Regions from separate parts of the Streptomyces sp. NPDC001828 genome, predicted to be linked through region 2. Evidence: riboswitches for the same ligand, from Rfam matches in the RefSeq annotation. Region 2 holds a riboswitch; the other holds the start of a gene.

Evidence for each region. Region 2 has a riboswitch for S-adenosylmethionine ahead of ACFYZA_RS15710 (putative leader peptide). Riboswitches for the same ligand answer to the same signal wherever they lie in the genome.
Region 1: linked by a shared signal. The riboswitch ahead of ACFYZA_RS11075 (aminotransferase class V-fold PLP-dependent enzyme) and the one ahead of ACFYZA_RS15710 (putative leader peptide) in region 2 are both predicted to bind S-adenosylmethionine.

The regions. Positions count from the first base shown of each region.
Region 1 is NZ_JBIATV010000002.1:914,249-921,522, forward strand. Features, by position in the region: gene ACFYZA_RS11060 (Rieske 2Fe-2S domain-containing protein) at 1-383, shown strand, start outside; gene ACFYZA_RS11065 (cytochrome bc complex cytochrome b subunit) at 380-2,005, shown strand; gene trpD (anthranilate phosphoribosyltransferase) at 2,197-3,261, shown strand; SAM riboswitch class IV at 3,398-3,515, shown strand; gene ACFYZA_RS11075 (aminotransferase class V-fold PLP-dependent enzyme) at 3,761-5,155, shown strand; gene ACFYZA_RS11080 (Lrp/AsnC family transcriptional regulator) at 5,338-5,619, opposite strand; gene ACFYZA_RS11085 (rhomboid family intramembrane serine protease) at 5,616-6,365, opposite strand; gene ACFYZA_RS11090 (hypothetical protein) at 6,521-6,775, shown strand; gene ACFYZA_RS11095 (NYN domain-containing protein) at 6,822-7,274, shown strand, end outside.
Region 2 is NZ_JBIATV010000004.1:315,360-322,633, reverse strand. Features, by position in the region: gene ACFYZA_RS15730 (NtaA/DmoA family FMN-dependent monooxygenase) at 1-998, opposite strand, end outside; gene ACFYZA_RS15725 (LLM class flavin-dependent oxidoreductase) at 1,020-2,228, opposite strand; gene ACFYZA_RS15720 (GNAT family N-acetyltransferase) at 2,523-3,314, opposite strand; gene ACFYZA_RS15715 (hypothetical protein) at 3,472-3,606, opposite strand; SAM riboswitch class IV at 3,807-3,951, shown strand; gene ACFYZA_RS15710 (putative leader peptide) at 3,973-4,053, shown strand; gene ACFYZA_RS15705 (glutathione S-transferase C-terminal domain-containing protein) at 4,163-4,969, shown strand; gene ACFYZA_RS15700 (DUF427 domain-containing protein) at 4,964-5,806, opposite strand; gene ACFYZA_RS15695 (beta-class carbonic anhydrase) at 6,095-6,583, shown strand; gene ACFYZA_RS15690 (TerD family protein) at 6,716-7,274, opposite strand, start outside.

The DNA of each region.
Region 1 (7,274 bases), on a different contig from region 2:
TCGCCAAGCCCGAGGGCCTGGAGGAGGACGCGGAGGACTTCCAGACGCAGATCGCCAAGGCCGCCCTGATGCTCGTCCGGATCAAGCCGGAGGACATCAAGGACAAGCGCGAGCTCGAATGGTCGCACCAGGGCATCGTCGCCTACTCGAAGATCTGCACCCACGTCGGCTGCCCGATCTCCCTGTACGAGCAGCAGACGCACCACGTGCTCTGCCCGTGCCACCAGTCCACCTTCGACCTCTCCGACGGCGCCCGCGTCATCTTCGGCCCGGCCGGTCACCCGCTTCCGCAGCTGCGGATCGGCGTGAATGACGAGGGTTACCTCGAAGCGCTCGGCGACTTCGATGAGCCCGTCGGTCCTGCCTTCTGGGAGCGCGGATGAGCACCACGACAGACGCACGGCGCGAAGCGCCCGCCGGTGAGCGGATCGCGGACTGGGCGGACGGCCGGCTCGGGATCTACTCCCTGGCCAAGGCCAACATGCGCAAGATCTTTCCGGACCACTGGTCCTTCATGCTCGGCGAGATCTGCATGTACAGCTTCATCATCATCATCCTCACGGGTGTGTATCTGACGCTGTTCTTCCACCCGAGCATGAACGAGGTCGTCTACGACGGCTCGTACGTGCCGCTGCAGGGCATGCACATGTCCGAGGCGTTCAACTCGACCATGCACATCAGCTTCGACGTGCGCGGTGGTCTGCTGATCCGGCAGATCCACCACTGGGCGGCGCTGATCTTCCTCGCCGGCATGTTCGTGCACATGATGCGCGTGTTCTTCACGGGTGCGTTCCGCAAGCCGCGTGAGGTCAACTGGCTGTTCGGCTTCCTGCTGTTCGTCCTGGGCATGTTCACCGGCTTCACCGGTTACTCGCTCCCGGACGACCTGCTCTCCGGCACCGGTGTCCGCTTCATGGAGGGCGCGATCCTGTCCGTGCCGATCGTCGGCACGTACCTCTCGTTCTTCCTGTTCGGCGGCGAGTTCCCCGGCGGCGACTTCGTGGCCCGGTTCTACTCGGTCCACATCCTGCTGCTGCCCGGCATCATGCTCGGCCTGATGGTGGCGCACCTGATCCTGGTCTTCTACCACAAGCACACCCAGTTCGCGGGTCCGGGACGCACGAACAAGAACGTCGTCGGCATGCCGCTGCTCCCGGTGTACATGGCGAAGGCGGGCGGCTTCTTCTTCCTGGTCTTCGGCGTCATCGCGGTCGTCGCGGCGATCGCCTCGATCAACCCGATCTGGGCGATCGGCCCCTACCGGCCGGACCAGGTGTCCACCGGCGCCCAGCCCGACTGGTACATGGGCTTCTCCGAAGGCCTCATCCGTGTGATGCCGGGCTGGGAGATCAACCTGTGGGGCCACACCCTCGTCCTGGGTGTGTTCATCCCGCTGGTGATCTTCCCGCTGGTCCTCGCGACCATCGCGGTGTACCCGTTCATCGAGTCCTGGATCACCGGCGACAAGCGCGAGCACCACATCGCGGACCGGCCGCGCAACGCGCCGACGCGTACCGCGTTCGGTGTCGCGTGGATCACCTGGTACCTGGTGCTGCTCATCGGTGGTGGAAACGACCTCTGGGCGACCCACTTCCACCTCTCGATCAACGTCATCACCTGGTTCGTGCGGATCGCGTTCTTCGTCGCTCCGGTCCTCGCGTTCATCGCCACCAAGCGGATCTGCCTGGGTCTGCAGCGGCGCGACGCCGAGAAGGTGCTGCACGGACGCGAGTCCGGCATCATCAAGCGGCTGCCGCACGGCGAGTTCATCGAGATCCACGAGCCGCTCGACGCCGGTGCGCGCTACAAGCTCACCGCGCACGAGCAGTACAAGCCGGCCGAGATCGGCCCGACGGTCGACGAGAACGGTGTCGCCCGCAAGGTGTCGCCGGTCCAGAAGCTGCGCGCCAAGCTCAGCAAGGGCTACTACGGCGAGGGGAACCAGATTCCCAAGCCGACGGCCGAGGAGTACGAGGAGATCACGAGCGGCCACGGCCACCACTGATCCCCGCCTGACCTGTCGGTCGCCACAACCGAGGCTCCGGCCCGGCCCCTTCACCGGGGGCCGGGCCGGAGCCTTTTGGCATCCGCGCGCGCCCACACGCCGTCCGTACTACGGGCACGCGTACGGATGCGTCCCCCGCTGTCGATAGGCTGACGGGCGGTATATCCCCAGCCTGACCACCAGGAGCGAGCATGAGCGCTGTTACCCCCACCGGAGGCGACACCGTGGCGGCCCACTCCTGGCCGGGCGTCCTGGACGCGCTGCTCGGGGGCACCGACCAGAGCGCGGACGTGACCGCCTGGGCGATGGACCGGATCATGCGCGGCGAGGCCACCGACGCCCAGATCGCCGCCTTCATGGTGGCCCTGCGCGCCAAGGGCGAGACGGTCCAGGAGATCACCGGCCTGGTACGCGCCATGTACGCGCACGCCAACCTCATCGAGGTGCCGGGCCCCAGCGTCGACATCGTCGGCACCGGCGGCGACGGCGCCAAGACCGTCAACATCTCCACCATGGCGGCGATCGTGGTCGCCGGAACCGGCACCAAGGTCGTCAAGCACGGCAACCGGGCCGCCTCGTCGGCGAGCGGCTCGTCGGACGTCCTGGAGAAGCTGGGCGTCAACCTGGAGCTGACGCCGAAGCGGGTGGCGGAGGTGGTCGAGGAGGCCGGCATCACCTTCTGTTTCGCGGTGAAGTTCCACCCCGCGCTGCGGTACGTCGCCGCCGCGCGCAGGGAGCTCGGCATCCGCACCACCTTCAACGTCCTGGGCCCGCTGACCAACCCGGCCAAGGTCCGGGCCACCGCCGCCGGTGTCGCCGACGCCCGGATGGCCCCGATCGTGGCGGGCGTGTTCGCCGAGCGCGGCTCCTCCGCGCTGGTCTTCCGCGGCGACGACGGCCTCGACGAGCTCACCACCACCGGCACCTCGCGGGTGTGGGTGGTGCGCGACGGCCAGGTCCGCGAGGAGGCCTTCGACCCGCGTGACGTCGGCATCGAGATCGTGCCCATCGAAGCACTGCGCGGCGCGGACTCCTCGTACAACGCCGATGTGGCCCGCCGGCTGCTCGCGGGGGAGCGGGGGCCGGTGCGGGACGCGGTGCTGCTGAACTCGGCGGCCGCCCTGGTGGCCCTCGAACCGGGGCAGGGCTCGCTCGCCGAGCAGATCGGCGCCGCGATGGCGCGCACGGCCGAGGCGATCGACTCCGGGGCGGCCCAGGGCGCCCTGCGGCGCTGGGTCGAGGCCAGCAACGCCTGACCCCTGCCCGTGCGGGGTGTTCTGCACGGGCACGTCTTTCACGGGGACGTCCCGCGCGCGGGTGTGACGCAAGGCGCAGTCCAGATCGCGGACTGTGCCTTGCGCACCTCCACACGTGTGGCAGGATGCTCTTCAAGGTCATGAGTGACAGCGATTTAGGCCCCGGCTCGCTGTCCGGCAACCCTCCGTCCGTGGCGGGGTGCCCCGGGTGAAGACCAGGTCGTAGGCAGCAAGGCCTTCGGCAAGCGCGGACCCCTGGACATCTTCGATGTCACAGCCCTGGGGTCCTGGTCCTCAAGGGAGCAGTCTCGTGAGCAAGCGAATGCGATAGGGCGTACCGCCCCTTCTTCACACCTCCGCGCACCCTTCTTCGGGCTGCGTGTTCGAGGTCAACACCCGTACACGGCACGGCAGTCGACCCCTCTCGCTCGATGCAGGGTCGCGCCGCCGTACCCGGGGTCCGAAGTCAACTCGCCTTGTCCTGCCGGGAGATACCGCCATGTCCGCACGCCCCGCCGCCACCGTCACCGCCGCCCAGGCCGCCGCCGAGTCCGCCGACCCCTGCTGTGCCGCGCCGCTTCCGGTGCTCGGCCGCGACGTCACCGTCCCGCTGGTCACCGGCGGCGAAGTGACGTACGCCGCCCTCGACTACGCGGCGAGCGCGCCCGCCCTCCAGCGGGTCTGGGACGACGTCGCCGCGTACGCCCCCTACTACGGGAGCGTGCACCGCGGGGCGGGCTACCTCTCGCAGCTCTCCACCGACCTCTTCGAGAACAGCCGGGCGACGGTGGCGGAGTTCCTCGACTGCCGCCCCGGCGACCAGATCGTCTTCACCCGCTCCACCACGGACTCGCTGAACCTGCTCGCCCAGGCGCTGCCGGCCGACTGCCAGGTCTTCGTCTTCGAGACCGAGCACCACGCCTCGCTGCTGCCGTGGCGCGACGCCCGCGTGACCTACCTGAACGCGCCGCGCACCCCGGAGCAGGCCGTCGCGACCCTGGAGCGCGCGCTCGCCGACCGCGACCCCTACGGGCCCGCCCTCGTGTGCGTCACCGGCGCGTCCAACGTCACCGGCGAGCTGTGGCCGGTCCGGGAACTCGCCGCGGCGGCGCACGCCCACGGCGCGCGGATCGTGCTGGACGCCGCTCAGCTCGCTCCCCATCACCCCGTCTCCGTACGGGAGTTGGACGTCGACTGGATCGCCTTCTCCGGGCACAAGCTGTACGCGCCGTTCGGCTCGGGCGTCCTGGCCGGCCGCGCGGACTGGCTCCAGGAGTCCGAGCCGTACCTCGCGGGTGGCGGCGCCTCCAAGAAGGTCGCGCGGCGCTCCGACGGGGGCGTCGACGTCGAGTGGCACACCACGGCCGCCCGTCACGAGGCCGGGTCGCCCAACGTCATCGGCGTCTATTCCATCGCCTCCGCCTGCAAGGCGCTGACCGAGGCGGGCTTCGACTCGCTCGTCGAGCGCGAGCGGCACCTGATCGCGAAGGTCCGCGAGGGCCTGGCGGAGGTGCCGGCGGTGCGGGTGCTGTCGCTCTTCGGCGACGACGCGCCCCGGGTCGGCGTCATCTCCTTCGTCGTCGACGGCTGGAACAGCTCGCACTTCGCGGCGGCGCTGTCGGCGGAGTACGGCATCGGGGTGCGCGACGGCCTCTTCTGCGCCCACCCGCTGGTGCGCACCCTGCTCGGCAGCAACCCGCAGGACCCGGGCGAGTGCGGTGCGCCCGAGGCGGAGCCGGGCGAGCGGTCCCTCAACGCGATCCGGGTCAGCTTCGGGGCGGGGACGCCGGACGAGCACGTGGACCGCTTCGTGCGGGCGGTGCGGGAGCTGGTGGCCGACGGCGCGAAGTGGCAGTACCGCACGGAGGCCGGCCGCTGCGTCCCGGCGGTGTAACCCGGGCCCACCTCCCGGGGGCCGGGGCCCCCATGACGGTCTACGGATGCCCCGGTGCGGGCCGCCACCGAGGTATTCGGGGACACCTACAGGGGCGCGGGGAACTGCGCGAACGGCCCCCGCGGTCCGCACCCGTGAGCAGCCCCGGGGGCGCGGGGACACGGCCTCCGAGGGTGAGGGGGCTACGAGTCCAGGCCGATGGCGAAGGCCGCTTCGAGGTCGTGTTGGGAGTACGTGCGGAACGCCACGTGCGTATCCGTCCCCTCCACCCCGGGGATCTTGCTGATGCTGCCGGGGATGATGTCCGCCAGGTCATCGTGGCGAGCCACCCTGACCAGCGCGATCAGATCGTACGTACCGGTCACCGAGTACACCTCGCTGACGCTGTCGAGCGCCGCGATGGACTCCGCGATCTCGGGAATCCGGTCCACGCTGGTCTTGATGAGCACGATCGCGGTGATCACGGCTGGCTTTCTCCCTCGGTGGCGGCCGGACCCGCGGTCTTCACGGGCTTTCGGCGTTTCACTCTATCCGCCCCGTGGAAACGGGCCCACGCGTAGAGGAAGCCGACGCCGAAGCCCACGAGATGGGCCAGGTAGGCCACCCCGGGCCCGGACGACGCGCCGCGGATCGCCAGCCACTGCAGGGCGAACCAGAAGACGAGCACGATCCACGCCGGGAAGCGCAGCGGCAGGAAGAGCAGGAACGGGAAGACGCTGGTCACCCGGGCCTTGGGGAAGAGGTAGAGGAAGGCGCCGAGGACCGCCGAGATGGCCCCGGACGCCCCTACCAGCGTCTGCTCCGAGCCGGCGTGCGCGACCGCGTAGCCGAGCAGGGCCACATAGCCGGCCACCAGGTAGAACAGCGCGAACTCGGCCCACCCGAGCCGCTCCTCGGCCATCGCGCCGAAGACGTACAGGAACAGCATGTTGCCGAGCAGATGCAGCCAGCCCCCGTGCACGAACAGCGCGGTGAGCGGCGTGAGCAGGGCGTGCGGGCGGCCCGTCATCAGCTCCGCCGGGATGACCCCCCACCGCGCGAAGTAGTCGCTCTGGGCGCTCAGGATCGCGTCGCCGGTGCCGTACACCGGGTTCAGGCCGGACACCGGGCTGACCAGAAACAACAGGCAGCACGCGGCGATGAGCCCGTACGTCACGGTCGGGCCCCGTACCGCGCCCCTGAGGATCTCCGCTCCCCGCCACTTGATCATGGGGAGAGAATGGCCCAAAGGGAGCTTTCGGTACAGACCGCCTCGCCGTGCCGGCGGCCGACGGGTAGGCCGTAGGGTTGCGGGCAGTACTCCCGCAGTTCGACGGCGCACCGCGAGATCCTGGACCATGGAAGTGGAAAAGAGGGCGGCACCACATGACCACCGTTCCCCAGATGACCGCCGAGACCCGGTGGCGCTGCACGCTCTGCGGTAACCTCACCCGTTTCGATGTCACCCGCTCGTCGAAAGTGATCGAGTACGTCCATCTGGACCTCGCCGGAGAGCCCAAGGTGGAGGAACGCGAGGTGGTCAGTGAGACCATCGAGTCGGTTCGCTGCCGGTGGTGCAACGCGGTGGACCAGATCGAGCTAGTGGACCGGCCGGGTACCGACTCCGCGGCCGCCTCCTGAGGAGCGGCCGCCCACGCGGTACGGATGACAGTTGGGGTGACGGATTGTGGAGCATGCAAGCGGCGCTGAACCGGCCGCTGCGGCCGGCGACGGCCCCGCCGAGGTGCTCGACCGCCCGCTGCCCGAAGGGGTCAGGCGCCGGGTCGTCGCCTTCGTGTCGGAGGCGTTCGGCGGCCTGACCGTCGGCGAACTGCCCGGTCAGCTGCGGCAGTACGCCCGTTTCACCCCGACCCGGCGCGCCAAGTTCGCCGGCAACGCCATGGCCGCGGCCCTGGAGAGCGACCCGGTGTTCCGCCAGCGGGTCGGCGAGCGCCTCAAGGAGGCGCAGCCGGAGCTGGCGGCGGCCGTGGAGGCGGGCGCGCCGCCCGGCGCGGCCGACCCCGTCGACGTGGCGGCCGCCGCCTATGTGCTGCGCCCCACCGGCTGGGTCAAGCTGGTCGCGGCGGCCGGCGAGGAGGCCCAGCGGGCGTTCGCCGAGCGCGCGGAGGAGGAGGGCCGC
Region 2 (7,274 bases):
GTGTGCTCACCGAGGTCGGGGTCGACGTCCGGGAGCGGGCCTTCCGGGTCGTACGCGGACAGGTCGCGATTCCACACGAACTCCAGGTGCTTGATCGCGGTGGCCCCGCTCACCTGCTGACGGCGCACATCGCGTGCGATCTCCTCGGCCTCGGCGTCGGTGTCGCCCAGGACGAAACTCGCGGCGGGCAGGATCAGCAGCTGGTCGCGGTCCCGGCCGTAGCGGGGCAGGCGTCCCTTGACGTCGGTATAGAAGGCCTGGCCCTCCTTCAGCGTGGCGTACCGGCTGAAAATGGCGTCGGCGCTCGACGCGGCGAACTCGCGCCCCTCCTCGGAGTCGCCCGCCTGGAAGATCACCGGGCGGCCCTGCGGGGAGCGCGGCACGTTGAACTGGCCCTGGATGTCGAAGTGTTGGCCCGTGTGGACGAAGGAGCCTGCCTTCGCGTCGCTCAGGAACGTGCCGGTGGACCGGTCGGCGAGGATCTCGTCCCCGCGCCAGGAGTCGAAGAGCTCGTTGGCGGTCTCCAGGAACTCCCTGGCCCGTGAGTAGCGCTCCTGTTGCGGCAGGAAGCCGCCGCGGCGGAAGTTCTCCCCGGTGAAGGCATCCCAGGACGTGACCACGTTCCACGCCGCGCGGCCGCCGGAGAGGTGATCGAGGCTGGCGAACTGGCGGGCCACCTCGTAGGGCTCGTTGAAGGTGGAGTTGATGGTGCCGGTGAGGCCGAGCCGGTCGGTGACGGCGGCCAGCGCGGCCAGGACGGTGAACGTGTCGGGGCGGCCCACCACGTCCAAGTCGTATATCTTTCCGCCCTGTTCGCGCAGCCGGAGCCCTTCGGCGAGGAACAGGAAGTCGAACTTGGCGCGTTCCGCGGTCCGCGCGAAGTGCGCGAAGGAGCTGAACTCGATGTGGCTGCCGGCCGCCGGATCGCTCCACACGGTGGTGTTGTTGACGCCGGGGAAGTGGGCGGCCAGATGGATCTGCTTCAGGGGCTTGCTCATGTCGTGCGGTCTCCGTCCGGCTCAGGCGGTGGTGGCGTAGCGGTTGGCGGGACGGGCGAGTCCGAGCAGTCCGCGCAGGGTGTCGGCCTCGTAGGCGCTGCGGAAGGCGCCGCGGCGCTGGAGTTCGGGGACCAGGCCTCGGGTGATCGCGGAGAGGTCGTGGCCGACGACGGCCGGGCGCAGCCGGAACCCGGAGAGGCCCGCCTGCCGCAACTCAAGCAGCAGATCGGCGAGTTGGGAGGGCGTGCCGGTGAAGACGCGGGCGTCGCTGGTGTACGGTTCGCCCGCGAGGGCGTCGAGCCGTTCCCGGCGTGCGGTGGCCTCGGCGGCGTCCTCGTCGAGGAAGACCACCAGGTCGCCGAAGACGTGCACGGTCTCGTCCGCGCGTCCCGCCACGGCCTGCTCGGCGCGGATCTCCGCCACGATCGCGCGGGCCTGGTCGCTGTCGTGCGGGGTGACGTAACCGATGTCGGCGGCCCTGGCCACGAGGCGGTACGGGACGGTCGCGTGGGCGAGCGCGGTGACGACGGGCTGCCCCTGCGGCGGACGCGGGGTGATCGATGGGCCCTTCACACTGAAGTGCTCGCCCTCGAAGTCGATGTAGTGCAGCTTCTCGCGGTCGATGAAACGCCCGGTGGCCGCGTCGCGGATCTCCGCGTCGTCCTCCCAGCTGTCCCAGAGCCTGCGCACCACCTCCACGTAGTCGGCCGCCTCTTCGAAGTGCGTGCGCACCGCTTCCTGCCCAGCGGGGGTGTTGTAGCCCCCGGCGGGCAGCGACGGAACGGTCCGGCGTCCGAAGTGCGCCGCCTCGTTGGGGCGCGGTCCGATCTGCACGCGTACGCCCGCCCGGCCCGTACTCACGTAGTCGAGCGTGGCGATCGCCTTGGAGATGTGGAACGGCTCGGTGTGTGTGGTCACCACGGTAGGGACGACACCTATGTGCCGGGTCAGTGGCGCGATGCGGGCGGCGATGAGGACGGCGTCCAGGCGGCCCCGCACCTGGTCCGTACGGTCGTCGGGCTCGGTGAGCCGCGACGACTGCGGTCCGAGACCGTCTTCGATGGTCACGAGGTCGAGCAGTCCGGTCTCGGCCTCCGCCACGAGGTCGGCCCAGTACCCGGCGGTGAGCAGTTCCCCGGGCCGGGCAACCGGCTCCCGCCAGGACGCCGGATGCCAGCCGGTGCCGTCGAGGGCGACGGCGAGGTGGAGGGGAGAGGGTGTTGAGGTCACGGCAGTGACGCCTTCCTGAAGATCCGTACGAGGATGCCCGCCCGTGCGAGGGCGCGGCCACAAGGGAACGTCAGGGGCGACAGAGCGCGCCGGCTACGCGCAGCAGGTCGATGTGGTGCCGGGAGTACAGGTACAGACGACGCGGGGCCGGCTTCGGGGAGGCAGGGCGGCGGGACGACGTACGCACCTGGCTCACCGCCCCTTCCCCCCGGTGTGCCCGGGCCCCTCGCCGGCCTCGCACCGACGGCGCCCCAGCTGGGCGCCGCACGGCCTTCAGCAGGTCCAACAGCACAACTACGCCTTTTCTTCCCGGAGTTCGGGCCGATGTTGTCCGTCGTCGAGGCGCGGGTCCGACGGCCGTCCCGGGGTGCGGACGAGTGTGAACCGGGTATGGCGGCGCAGGGTGAAGCCGATCGACTCGTAGAGCCGGATGGCGTTGGTGTTGTTCGCGGCCGCGTGGAGGAACGGGGTTTCGCCGCGTTCCCTGATGCCCCTCGCGACAGCGCGGACGAGCCGGGTCGCCAGTCCCCGGCCGCGGTGGTCCGGGTGGGTGCAGACGGCGCTGATCTCGGTCCAGCCGGGCGGCCGCAGCCGCTCCCCGGCGAGCGCGATCAGCCGTCCGCCCTCCCGGAGCCCCAGATAGGTGCCGAGCTCCACGGTCCTGGGCAGGAAGGGGCCGGGCTTGGTCAGGGCGATCAGTTCGAGGATCTCGGGTACGTCGGCGGGGCCCAGCCGCACGGCGTCGGGGGCGGGCTCGTCGCGCAGCGCCGTGGCCACCATCTGGACGCCTTCGCCGCTCTGCTCGATGTGCCAGCCGTCCGGCACGGTCAGGGCGGCCGTGACCGGAGTGACGGCATCGGGTCCGACGAGCAGGGCCAGGTCGTCCCAGGCGAGGACGTCGTCGGGGTCTTCCAGTGCGGTGAAGGGCGAGACGTCCGCGGGGAAACGGGCGGCCCGGCCGTGGCGCTCGGCGAAGTGGGCCTGGGGGCCCGTCAGTGCTGCCCAGGCGGCGTTGTCCAGGACATGAGGTTCCGTCAGGAGGGAGTCGGCTCCCGACGGCGGGGCGGGGTACACGCTGGTGGACATGGCGGTGCGGGTCTCCGTTATCGGGATCGCGACGGGATCTGTGCCGGGACGCGGCGAGTACCCCGGCGGTGACGTGTGGACGTCCGTGGGCGAGGGGGTCGTCAAGCGCGGGCAGCCGCACCGCGACAGCGGCCGGCGTCAGGGATTCGAGGAAAGGTCAGCCTCGGCTGGGGGCGCTGCCCATGTCCGTACACAGCGCGCTGCTGACGCGCAGCAGGTCGACGCAGCGGTCCGTGCACAGCGGGATGCGGCCGGGATGGGGCCGAGCGGCCGTCCCATCAGCTGCGCGCATCACTGTCACCGTCACTTCTCCGGGCCCGTTTGTGTCCGCCGACCCGTTGCTCCGCGTCCGAGCGCAGCACTTCGAGGGCATCACGTCGTTCGCGAAAGGTAGGCAGGCGCCGAAGGGAATGTCAATGTACGGGCCACCAGTTGAGACCCCCTGTCGGCCTTCTTGACGGCTTCGCGAAGCCCGCCCAGACTGGCGAGGACGGTCACGATTGTCAGCGTCCACCCGGCGGGTCCGCCCCGCTCCGTGGTCATCGGCCCCGGCCCGCTGACAGGCAACCCTTCCACCGCGACGGGGTGCCCCGGGTGACGACCGGGTCCCGCCTGCACGGCGGGGCAAGCGTGGTCTCGCGTCCCGCGAGCCCCGAGGATGAGGCGGGTGGACATGCCGAGGAGCGGCTTGACCAGGCGCCTGCACATCGATCTTCAGCGCGTCTCCAGCGCCTACTGATCCGGGACCGGTCCGCGCGATCCGGACCGTCCCCGACCAGCGCAGCCGCCCCGCATCCAGCCGCTGGTGCGCTCATGGCCGCAGTGGCGTCTCATTCCCAGGGAGAGTCATGCCCGAGACCGTTTCCCGCAGTTCCCGCACGGCCGCCTCCACCGGCTGTCAGCCGTCGGCGCCCGCTCAGGGCTCGCGCCCCCGGACCGTGGCGGCGGCCGCGCACCCACGGCGCTTCCGCAGCCGCATCGGCGCCGGCGCGGCCGGCGGCTTCTATCCCGCACCACGGCGCTACGACCTTTTCCTGTGCGGGAGTTGTCCCCGTTCGATGCGCATCGCGATCACCCTCGACCTGCTCGGTCTGCGCGACACGGTGGCCACGACGCTCCTGGTCTCCCCCACCGCGACCCCCGACGGTTACGCCGCGCTGCGCCGCGCCTACGAGACCACCGGGTACCACTACGACGGCCCCCTGACGGCGCCCGCGCTGCGCGACCGCTGGAGCGGACGGATCGTCAGCAACCACACACCCGACATCCTCCGCGACCTCGCGGGCCCCCTCGCCGGTGAGAGCGCCGGGCCCCTCATCCTCCGGCCGCCGCACCTGGTCGGGGACATCGAGGCCCTGCGCACCCTCCTCGACCGCGTCGTCACTCCTGCCGCGCCTCCCTCGGCGCGGCGGGCGGCGCTGGCCTTGCTGGACCGCCGCCTCGCGCGGCGTCCTCATGCGCTGGGCGAGGAGTTGACGGCTTCGGACGTGGACCTGTGGGTGGCGCTCGTCCATCTCGACCGGGCCGAGCTGGAGAGCGCGTCCCCCCGGCTCGGGGACTACGTACGGCGGCTCGGCCAGCTGCCCGCCTTCCGGAACGCGCTCAAGGCTGTGCCCGATCCGGCACGAGGCGCGGTCGGGGCGGACGGGTCATGACGCCGATGGCGTCGGCGGCCTCGGGAGCGTCCGGCCGGCCGCCGTGTGCGCGCTGAACACCGTGGTGGGCCGGTCGAGGCGGTCGCCGTCCACGGTGATGTCGACGGCCTCGTTGTAGAAGGCGAGGAGGTCCCGAATCGCGCCCACGGCGGGCAGCGGGCGCGGGTACGTCCAGACGACGTTCGGCGGCACCTCGGCCCCGCCGCTCCACGACCAGTACGCGGCGGTGCCCTTGTACGGGCATCCGGTGCTGTGGTCGGTCGGTTTGAACAGGTCCAGGCGGACGTCCTCGCGCGGGATGTAGTAGCGCGTGGGAAGCCCGGTCTCGAAGAGCAGCACCGGGCGGTGGGTGTCGGCCACGACCGTGCCGTCGATCTCGACCGTCACATGCCTGCTGCTCGCCAGCGCGTCCACGCGCTTGTGCGGGTCGCGGGGGTGGATGAAGATCTCTTCCTCCTCCTCGTACCAGCGGTCGAGGCCGCGGCCGACGCGGCTGAACCACTCGAAGGCGATGTGACCGGAGAGGTCGTCCGCGGGGAACGTCCAAGCCGCGTTCTCGCTCAACTCCCCATCGGCTACGAGGTCGTAGAAGATCCGCGAGCCCGTGTGCGTACCCGTCGGCGGGTTCTTCGCCGGCCGGAGCAGGTCCTGGCAGACCTCGTCGCGGGGGAAGGCGTACAGCGGGACGGGCACGTCCGGCTCCCACACGAGGACGGGGTGCCTCCTGTCGACGACGGTGACCTCGCCCTTGCGGCCGCGGACCCAGCGTTCGCCGGGCTCCCACACGAGGCCCTCCGGGGTGGTTCGGACGTTTCGCGCGGTGGGGAACGTGGTCATGAACGGCTCTCCCTCGGCTTGCTCCGTGCAACTCCTCGCCCGAGCGGGCCGAACAAGTGTCTCCTTGTCAGCCGGGTTCGACAGGGGTTCACTGGAGGCGTGTCCGCCGTCACCCGCGCACTGGAAGCCTTCTGGCCGTCCCGCCGCGTCTACTTGTACGACCTGTTCTGTCGCTGAGCGCCCCGCGCCGAGCCACTTCGCGCACCCCGTACGCGCCGGATCCGCTCGTGGCCGTGCCGTGCGCGCCGCAGGACCCCACTCCGGACGACGCACCAGAACTGAGGACACATGTCTGTGACCGATGAGCTGTTGGCCAACAACGCCCTGTACGCGAAATCCTTCGTCGGCCCGCTCCCCCTGCCGCCCGCCCAACACCTCGCCGTCCTGGCCTGCATGGACGCACGGCTCAACGTCTACGCCCTCCTCGGCCTGCGGGAAGGTGAGGCCCACGTCATTCGCAACGCGGGCGGCGTCGTGACTCAGGACGAGATCCGCTCCCTCGCCATCAGCCAGCGGCTGCTCGGCACCACCGAGATCATCCTCATCCACCACACCGACTGCGGGATGCTCACCTTCACCGACGACGGCTTCAAGGACGAGGTCCAACAGCAGACGGGAATCCGGCCGCCCTGGGCAGCGGAGGCCTTCACCGACCTCGCGACCGATGTCCGGCAGTCCGTCGCCCGCATCAAGGCCGACCCGTTCATCCTGCACAAGGACGCGATTCGCGGGTTCGTCTTCGACGTCGCCGACGGCAGGCTCAACGAAGTCGTCTGACGCGTACGAGTCACCCGGAGCGGGGCCCCTTTCCGGCCCCGGCAGCACACATCCGCGGGGCCCGGGCACTGCTTCGGTACCCGGGCCGGGCCGCTCACCGGCGCGCCACCTGCTGGGCCGCCCGCCGGTGGGCTACTTGCTGATGGCGAAACGCATCAGCGCGTGCTCGTCGCCCTGCTTGATCTTGCCCGTCACATTGATCACTTCGAGCTTCCAGGAGGCCCCGTCCCGCGTGGCCTTGGCCACGGCGCAGCCGTTGTCCTGCGTCAGGAGGCTGGGCCAGATGTCGGCGACCTGCTGCGCGCTGCCGCCGGTCGCGTCGTAGACCTTGAAGCTGATGTTGCGGGCCTTCTGGAACGAGCTGCCCTTCTTGAAGGCGGCGGCGACGAACACGATCGACGTTATGTTGGCGGGCACGCGCGCGAACTCGACCGTGACGGTCTCGTCGTCGCCGTCTCCGCGACCGGTCTGGTTGTCACCGCTGTGCACGAGGGAACCGTTGCCCATCGGGTCCAACGAGTCGAGACCGGCCAGCCGCACCGGGTCCCCGCCCTGCATGGCGATGGCGATCAGGTCCAGGTCGGTACCCGTCTTGCGGCGGAGCAGACCGACCACCCCGCCGCTGCTGCCGGCCGTGGGGTCCCAGGACACACCGAGGGAGAGGTGAGTGACCCCGTTCAGGTCCGCCGGC